3 linked regions of the Catalinimonas alkaloidigena genome follow. The protein of the gene in region 3 interacts with the protein of the main gene of each other region in a pairwise test. Links are inferred from orthologs where the notes say so. Each region holds a gene or a part of one and is shown on either strand. Other genes may lie near its edges.

Evidence for each region. Proteins that work in one complex are often made in the same cells at the same time.
Region 1: the proteins of BLR44_RS19335 (region 3) and groL interact in binary tests that used the Escherichia coli proteins (3 or more experiments, as listed by UniProt). The link is inferred for Catalinimonas alkaloidigena from one-to-one orthologs.
Region 2: the proteins of BLR44_RS19335 (region 3) and BLR44_RS16720 interact in binary tests that used the Escherichia coli proteins (3 or more experiments, as listed by UniProt). The link is inferred for Catalinimonas alkaloidigena from one-to-one orthologs.

What each region holds. Positions count from the first base shown.
Region 1 is NZ_FNFO01000001.1:608,262-611,133, reverse strand. The notes cover bases 16-2,867. They hold groL (chaperonin GroEL), read left to right. Parts: upstream 16-547; coding sequence 548-2,188; downstream 2,189-2,867. Other genes in these bases: BLR44_RS02325 (peptide MFS transporter), read right to left, coding at 2,687-2,867; BLR44_RS02330 (tellurite resistance TerB family protein), read left to right, coding at 2,308-2,676; groES (co-chaperone GroES), read left to right, coding at 211-486. Also shown: more of BLR44_RS02325, read right to left, coding at 2,868-2,872.
Region 2 is NZ_FNFO01000006.1:283,762-286,676, forward strand. What follows is about bases 6-2,900. They hold BLR44_RS16720 (Nramp family divalent metal transporter), read right to left. Parts: upstream 2,463-2,900; coding sequence 549-2,462; downstream 6-548. Other genes in these bases: BLR44_RS16715 (hypothetical protein), read right to left, coding at 6-461; BLR44_RS16725 (SDR family oxidoreductase), read right to left, coding at 2,533-2,900. Outside these bases: more of BLR44_RS16715, read right to left, coding at 1-5; more of BLR44_RS16725, read right to left, coding at 2,901-2,915. UniProt on the Escherichia coli protein: H(+)-stimulated, divalent metal cation uptake system. Involved in manganese and iron uptake. Can also transport cadmium, cobalt, zinc and to a lesser extent nickel and copper. Involved in response to reactive oxygen.
Region 3 is NZ_FNFO01000008.1:209,182-212,065, forward strand. Bases 21-2,884 are described here. They hold BLR44_RS19335 (nucleotide exchange factor GrpE), read right to left. Parts: upstream 1,812-2,884; coding sequence 1,230-1,811; downstream 21-1,229. Other genes in these bases: dnaJ (molecular chaperone DnaJ), read right to left, coding at 111-1,226; obgE (GTPase ObgE), read right to left, coding at 1,881-2,884. UniProt on the Escherichia coli protein: Participates actively in the response to hyperosmotic and heat shock by preventing the aggregation of stress-denatured proteins, in association with DnaK and GrpE. It is the nucleotide exchange factor for DnaK and may function as a thermosensor.

The sequences.
Region 1 (2,872 bases), on a different replicon or contig from region 3:
TTATTTTCCGCGCAACGGAAACTTTGTCAGCCTCTGTACTTCGGTTTTGGTAGAATTAGCGGAAAAAATGGCCGAAATGCTCGAATCTGTAAGTTTGCAAGCGCAATGGCACAACAAATGCTTAAAGGCACACCGAGACAGTGCTCCATCACTGCCTCACGAGGAAGAATCATTAAACTAATTTGTACATCTCCTTAATTCACGATTGTTATGTCAGTAAACATTAAGCCTCTGGCCGACCGGGTTCTTGTGAAACCTGCCGCCGCTGAAGAGAAGACCGCTTCCGGAATCATCATCCCTGACACTGCCAAAGAAAAGCCGCAACGTGGCGAAGTAGTGGCCGTCGGAAACGGTAAAAAAGATGAGCCGCTTACCGTTAAAGTAGGCGATACCGTATTGTACGGGAAATACGCCGGTACGGAGATCACCGTCGATGGTAGCGACTACCTGATCATGCGTGAATCGGACGTATTTGCCATCCTCTAGTCTGAAGGACATCATCCTGCATTACATTAGTCTCAACCTTAAATCAAACTAATTTTTAGTTATGTCTAAGAAAATATATTTCAATTCGAGCGCCCGTGAGAAACTCAAAAGAGGAGTAGATACACTGGCCGATGCCGTGAAGGTCACCCTGGGTCCGAAAGGACGGAACGTCATCCTCGACAAAAAATTCGGGGCTCCTTCCATCACCAAAGACGGTGTGACGGTAGCGAAAGAAATCGAACTGAAAGACCCGATCGAAAACATGGGTGCTCAGTTGGTGAAAGAAGTAGCTTCTAAAACCGCTGACTCGGCTGGTGACGGAACCACCACCGCTACGGTGCTGGCCCAGGCCATCTTCCAGGCGGGTATCAAAAACGTAACCGCAGGTGCCAACCCGATGGACCTGAAGCGGGGCATCGACAAGGCCGTTGCGGTGATCGTAGAAAACCTTCGCAAGCAGTCGCGCAGCATTTCGAACTCCAACGAAATCACGCAGGTTGCATCGATCTCTGCCAACAGCGACCAGGAAATCGGTAGCATGATTGCCAACGCCATGGACAAAGTGGGCAAAGAGGGCGTCATCACCGTAGAAGAAGCGCGTGGCACAGAAACCGAAGTAAAAACGGTAGAAGGGATGCAGTTTGACCGCGGTTACCTGTCTCCTTACTTCGTGACCAACACGGAGAAAATGGAGGCTGAACTGGAATCACCGTTCATCCTGATCTACGACAAAAAAGTGTCGTCGATGAAAGAACTGCTGCCCGTCCTGGAGCAGGTAGCCCAAACCGGCAAGCCGCTGGTCATCATCTCTGAAGACGTAGAAGGCGAAGCCCTGGCTACGCTGGTCGTCAACAAAATCCGCGGTGCCCTGAAAGTGGCGGCCGTGAAAGCGCCCGGCTTCGGTGACCGCCGCAAAGCTATGCTGGAAGACATCGCGATCCTGACGGGTGGTACGGTGATCTCTGAAGAGCGCGGCTACAAACTGGAGCAGGCTACGCTTGATTACCTCGGTCAGGCCGAAAAAGTAATCATCGACAAAGACAACACGACGATCGTAAACGGATCGGGCTCTACGGAAGATATCCAAGGCCGTGTGAACCAGATCAAACAGCAGATCGAGAACACAACGTCTGACTACGATCGTGAGAAACTGCAGGAGCGTCTGGCCAAATTGTCAGGCGGTGTTGCCATCCTTTACATCGGTGCCGCTACCGAAGTAGAGATGAAAGAGAAAAAAGACCGTGTAGATGACGCCCTGCACGCTACCCGTGCTGCCGTAGAAGAAGGCATCATCCCCGGTGGTGGTGTGGCGCTGATCCGTGCGCTGGAGTCGCTGGATAGCGTATCTACTTACAACGAAGATGAGAAAATCGGTGTGAACATCGTTCGCACAGCGCTCGAAGCTCCGTTGCGTACGATCGTTGCCAACGCAGGTGCCGAAGGTTCTGTAGTGGTACAGCGCGTCCGCGAAGGCAAAGCCGATTTCGGTTACAACGCGCGTGACGACCGTTTCGAAGAGATGTATGCCGCTGGTATCATCGACCCGACCAAAGTAACGCGTCTGGCCCTGGAGAACGCCGCTTCGATTGCGTCGCTTCTGCTGACTACCGAATGTGTAGTTGCCGACGATCCGGACGAGAAAGAAGCTGCTGCACCTGCCGCGGGCATGGGAGGCATGGGCGGAATGGGTGGAATGATGTAATTCCTCATCGTCTCTAACATAGAAAACCCGGTATGTTTGTACCGGGTTTTTTTGTTTCACCTTTTCTTCCTTTTTTTGCTCTATCTCTCTCTATGCGCTACATTTTTGCTTAATTCCTCATGTCTGTAGAACTCACCCCGGGCTGGGGTCCCCTCCATTACCTGACGTACGTATACATCTGTGTGGCACGGGCCGATTTGCGTCTGGTCGACTCAGAAACCAACGTGATTCTCGAAAAATTGCGTTCGTTCCCGACCATGAAACCGCACCTGACCAACGAACTTTTCGAGGCGGTACTCTACCAGCAGCTCAGCCACACTTGGGATGAAGTGTACGCGCACGTAGAACACTGTTGCACGCAGTATTTGCAAGAAGACAGTGAGAAACAGGCGTTTCTGCGCGACATGGAGGAAATTATCGAGGCCGACGGCGTAGTAAAAAGCACCGAACAGGAAGTGTTCCGGGTGATCCGCGCGCTGCTGACCTAACTCACGATAGTTAATGGATGCCGTGCATCCATTTGCGGAGGCGAGGCACCAGCACCAACAGGACCAGTGCCGCCCCTAATACCACCAGCACACCCCACACCAGATACGTCTGCGAATAAAGCGCGAGCGTATCGTAGGCAGAGGCCTCGTCCGGCAGATTTTCGGCGGCGGTCAGTTGCCCGATGACGCCCGCAAT
Region 2 (2,915 bases), on a different replicon or contig from region 3:
TGGTGCCAGAAGTCGATGGCGATCTGTTCCGGGGGCCACTCGGTAATGGGTTTGGCCTGTTTGGTGCTGGGTAGCATAACGAGCGCCGTGCCCCACACGATGGCAAAATGGACGGCGGTGGCGGGCCAGCCTTTCAGGCCGGTGGCCGCAACGAAGCCGCGCGAAATGCCCAGGCTGGTGCCGTAACTCCAGTGCATGATCTGCGCAAAACGGGCCGTGTGGGCGTCTTTAGTGGCTTTGTTGCCGTACTGTTTTTCGTGCAGCGGATGAGGTTTGCCGGTGGGTTCTACGCCCAGCACTTCGCTGCCGATCCGCACGGGGGCTTCGCTGGCCGAGCGGTGCGTGAGTTTCATTTCGATCATCTGCGAGACCGTAATCGCGGCCGTACCGGCCAATCCGGCCAGAATGCCCCGTCCCAGAATGGAGCCCAGTTTGCCCAGGGAGTGCTGTAACGTCGTCATGTACGAAAGGAGGATTATCAGGTAACTAGTCTTTTTCCTCTCTTACATTCGTACAACCCTCCGAAAACGTTACACGATTTTACATGTTCAGGGCTCGCGTACCACCAGCACGGGCATCGTGACGCGGTGCCGCACGTCCTCAATGGTGGTACCGAACAGAATGTCTTTGAACAGCCGGTGGCCGTGTCCGCCCATTACGAGCAGATCGGCGGCCCATTCCTGCGCCAGGTCGGCGATGGCCGTTTTCGGGCTGCCGTACCCGAGTTTGAAATGCACTTTGTACCCCTTCTCCTTCAGTTGTTCAGCGTAGGCTTCCAGGTACTGCCGGTCCGTGGCGGTTTCCAGATCGCGGATGGTCCGGCCCATCACCAGTGCTCCGACGGTTTCCACCACATGAATCAGCAGGTATTCCGTGTGCGGTTCGCCCTGCGAAAGCGCGTGCTGCAGTACGTATGGATCGACAGACGAAAAGTCGAGGGCAATGGCGATGCGCCGGTAGTGCAATTCGGGGAGGTGCACCAGCGGGCGGTCGCCCCCGTGCGGCATGTGCGAATAAGGTTTGCGCTGCGGCTGAAACAGCGGCTGAAACGTGATGTACAGCAATACGCCCCCCGCAAAAACCGCCAGCGGCACCACGGTCAGCCAGAGCCAGATGGCCTGGTCGCCCGCCGCCACCATCCATGCCGAGATCTCCTCGTACGTCAGCTTGGCGTTCAGCACCACGATGATCAGTGCCGACACCCACGCCAGAATTTTCACGCCCCGGTTGATCACCATCGTGCCCATGGTGATGGGATCGCTCACGAAATGGATCAGGGGAATGATGGCAAAGCCCAGTTGCAGGCTCAGCACCACTTGGCTCAGGACCAGCAGCGGGCCGGTTTCTTCTTCGCCCATCAGCCAGATCACCAGAAAGGCCGGCACAATGGCGATCAGCCGCGTAATGAGGCGGCGCAGCCAGGGTTGCAGCCGCAGGTTCAGGTAGCCCTCCATCACGATTTGTCCGGCCAGCGTACCGGTAATGGTCGAACTTTGTCCAGCCGCGATCAGCGCCACGGCAAACAGAATCGGTGCCCACTGGGTCCCCAGAAACCGCTCCAGCAACTGGTGTGCGTCCTGAATCTCGGCGACATGGAACATGCCCGATTGGAAGAAGGTAGCCGCCGCCAGCACCAGAATGGCCGCGTTGACCAGAAAGGCCAGGTTGAGCGCCACCAGCGAGTCGATCACGTTGAAGCGCAGTGCTTCCCGCATTTTTCGGGGCGTCCGCCGGATTTTCCGGGTCTGGACCAGCGCCGAATGGAGGTACAGGTTGTGGGGCATCACCGTCGCCCCGATAATGCCGATGGCGATGTACAGCGCCTGCTCGTTCGGCAGGGACGGGATAAAGCCTTTGGCGACTTCGGCGGGTTCGGGGCGGGCCAGCACCACTTCGATCAGAAACGATAGACCGATCACGCCGATCAGTGCTAGAATGAAGGCTTCCATTTTGCGGATGCCCAGCCGTTGCAGAAACAAGAACAGGAACGTGTCGAGCACCGTGATGCTGACGCCGATCAACAGCGGCAAATCGAACAGCAGTTGCAGCCCGATGGCCATCCCGACGACTTCGGCCAGGTCGGTCGCGGCAATGGCCACTTCGGCCAGAAAATAGAGAAAGTAATTGATCAGCTTCGGATACGATTCACGCGAAGCCTGTGCCAGGTCGCGCCGCCGCACGATGCCTAGGCGTGCGCTCAGGCTCTGCAACAGCAGTGCGATCAGGTTCGACATCAAGAGCACCCAGATCAGCTTGTACCCGAACTGACTCCCACCGGCCAGGTCGGTTGCCCAGTTGCCGGGGTCCATGTACCCTACACTCACCAGGTAAGCCGGTCCGACAAAGGCCATCAGCTTTCGCCAAAACCCTTTCTTCTCCGACGTCTCGACCGTTTCGTGTACTTCTTCCAGCGATGCCCCCCCTTCCGGGAGCGAAGACTGGTCCGAAAAAGACAGCGCCATACGTTAGTTGCTAAATCTGCACAAATTTAGCGCACCAAATCTATATTTTTAGACTTATCAAAAAATAATATTAGCGTCCTTTTTTAACGCCCATCAGCACGGCTCCCATCGCCAAGGCAAAGCCCAGTCCGGCCGCTATCCACTCGCGGTTGCGGCTCAGCGCCATTTCCGGCGAATATTCCCACGCTTCGGCATCGAAATCGCCGTGCGCACCGTGATCGCCGGGTACCGGTTCCCACAGGTTGTTTTTGCGATCGGGTGCTTCGGGCTGATCGGTTTGCTGTCCCTTGATACCGGTTTTGCCTAAGTACCAATCTAGGAAGCCGGGCCAGATTTTGTCGCCCCAGATGGCCTGAAACGTCGGGTAGCCCACAAAATACTCGCGACGCGGATGGTCGACGGCGTAAGTGATGGCGCGTGCGGCCACTTCGGGCTGGTAGATCGTCCCCATCG
Region 3 (2,884 bases):
TTCACTCGTAACAACAAAAAACCCGGACTTTTGGTCCGGGCTTGTAAGGTTGATGGGCGAATAGAATTCATCACAACAACATATCACCTGAGGCTCAATCTCTTACGCGATTATCCATTGAAAAATTCTTTCATCCGCTCGAAAAAGCCTTTGTCGCTCGCGTCGGGCGTAGGGTTGAAATTGGGCGCATCGCGCAGCTTTTCCAGAATCTCAGTTTCCTCACGCGTCAGTTGCTGTGGCGTCCAGACGTTAACGTGAATCAACTGATCGCCGCGACCGTAGCCGTTCAAATCACGAATACCCTTCCCTTTCAGGCGCAAAATCTTACCGCTCTGTGTACCGGGATCAATCTTGATGCGCACTTTGCCGTCGATCGTCGGCACTTCCATGCTCGTGCCTAACGCCGCGTCTACAAAGCTGACAAACAGGTCGTATACCACGTGGTTGCCATCCCGCTTCAGCACTTTATCTTCGATCTCCTCGATCAGAATCAGTAGATCGCCGGGAACGCCGCCGCCGGGGGCCATGTTGCCTTTACCGGACATCGAAAGTTGCATGCCATCGCTGACCCCGGCTGGGATCTTGATGGTCAACAGTTCCTCACGCGGCTCCAAGCCGGAGTTGTCCACCCCCGGAGGACGGCTGTCGATCACCTGACCACCACCGTGGCAGGTAGAGCATGTCGTAGCCGAGACCATCTGCCCCAGCATGGTGTTGACAACCTTCCGCACCTGGCCGGTACCCTGGCAGGTAGGACACGTTTTGAACGTAACCCCCTCGGCCGTCACCAGACGGTTTACTTTGATTTTCTTTTCAGTACCGTGCGCGATCTCTTCCAGTGTCAGCTTCAGTTTGATGCGCAGGTTCGAGCCCTTTTTACGTCTCGATCCGCGGCCACCTCCGCCAAAGAAAGCGTCGAACGGACTTCCACCTTCGCCAAAGATGTCACTGAACTGGCTGAAAATGTCGTCCATGCTCATGCCACCGGGGCCTCCCCCACCGTTGACGCCCTGATGCCCGAACCGGTCATAACGCTGGCGTTTTTCGGTATTGCTGAGCACTTCGTAGGCTTCGGCGGCTTCTTTGAACTTGTCTTCTGCCGTAGGATCGTCCGGATTTTTATCCGGGTGATACTGGATCGCGATTTTCCGGTACGCCTTCTTAATCTCGTCCGGCGCCGCGGTTTTGCTCACTCCCAGTACGTCGTAATAGTCTCGTTTCGCCATTTCTTATGAACCTGTCACCACTTTAGCAAATCGAATGGGCTTCTCGTTCAGCACGTAGCCTTGCTCGATTACGTCAATTATTTTTCCTTTCAACTCTTCCGAAGGGGCGGGGAATTGCGTAACAGCGTCGTGCAGCTCGGCATCGAACGTATCGCCCTGTTTCACGTCCATCGACTTCAATCCCTTCTGTTCCAGGGTCTTTTGCAACTTATGGAAGACCAATTGTACCCCTTCTTTCACGGCATCGAGATTCGAGGCCGCATCGGCCGCTTTCAGGGCGCGCCCGGCATCGTCCAACACAGGCAACAGAGCACTCATCAGACCCTCGTTGGCCGTCATGGTCAGGTCTAGCCGCTCACGAGCACTCCGCTTCCGGAAGTTCTCAAAGTCGGAATAGAGGCGCAGGTACTTATCTTTAAGCTCAGAAACTTCTTGCTTGAGCGATGCTACCTCAGACTGCTCGCCATGCGCTTCACTCGATTCCGACGCTTCCCGACTTTCTGTCGCGTTTGTGTCAGCCTCCTGTTGTGATGCTGTCGTAGGGGTTTCTTCTTCAGAAAGAAATTCTGCTTTTTCTTCAGCCATATAACTACAATCGGTTTTTGTCTCTATCAATTATCGTAACTCTATCAATGATGTTGCCACGCGAAAGCACTATGACAAAGTGACACGTTTGCTGTGCAGCGTTTGCCAGAGTAAGTCTTTTAGAGGCGTGAGTCCCTGTTGCGCCACCGACGAAATAAAGAGCGCAGGCACACCTTCCGGCAGTTCGGCTTCCATTTCTTCGCGCAGTTCGTCGTCCAGCATGTCCGACTTAGAAACCGCCAGGACGCGTGCCTTGTCCAGCATTTCAGGATTGTACTTTTCCAACTCTCCGAGCAAAATGCGGTATTCGGCGGCGATGTCGGGACTGTCGGCCGGAATCAGGAACAGCAGAATGGCGTTGCGTTCGATGTGGCGCAGGAAGCGAATGCCCAGCCCGCGCCCTTCGGCAGCACCTTCGATGATGCCGGGAATATCGGCTACCACAAACGACTGATCGTCGCGATACGCCACGACGCCTAGGTTGGGCTGCAGGGTTGTAAACGGATAATCGGCGATTTTGGGACGCGCCGCCGACAGCACCGACAGCAGCGTCGATTTCCCGGCGTTAGGAAACCCGACCAGGCCGACATCGGCTAACAGTTTCAGTTCCAGCACCACCCACGCTTCCTGCCCGGGCTCGCCCGGCTGGGCATAATCGGGTGCCTGGTTCGTCGAGGTTTTAAAGTGATCGTTCCCTAATCCACCGCGTCCACCGGGAACCAGAATGACCTCCTGGCCGTCTTGCGTGATTTCCAGGAGGGTCTTTCCCGTCTCCGGATCTTTCGCAACGGTGCCGAGGGGCACTTCCAGCACCGCATCTTCGCCTTGGGAACCGGTGCGATGCGCGGCTTCGCCGGGCGCGCCGTCGCCGGCAATAACGTGCTTACGGTATTTCAGGTGCAACAGCGTCCACAGTTGGGCATTCCCTTTCAGAATCACGTGGCCACCACGGCCACCGTCTCCCCCATCCGGACCGCCCAGGGGTACGTGTTTCTCCCGCCGGAAGTGTCGGGACCCGGCCCCTCCGTGTCCGGAGCGGCAATTGATTTTTACGTAATCGATGAAGTTACTCG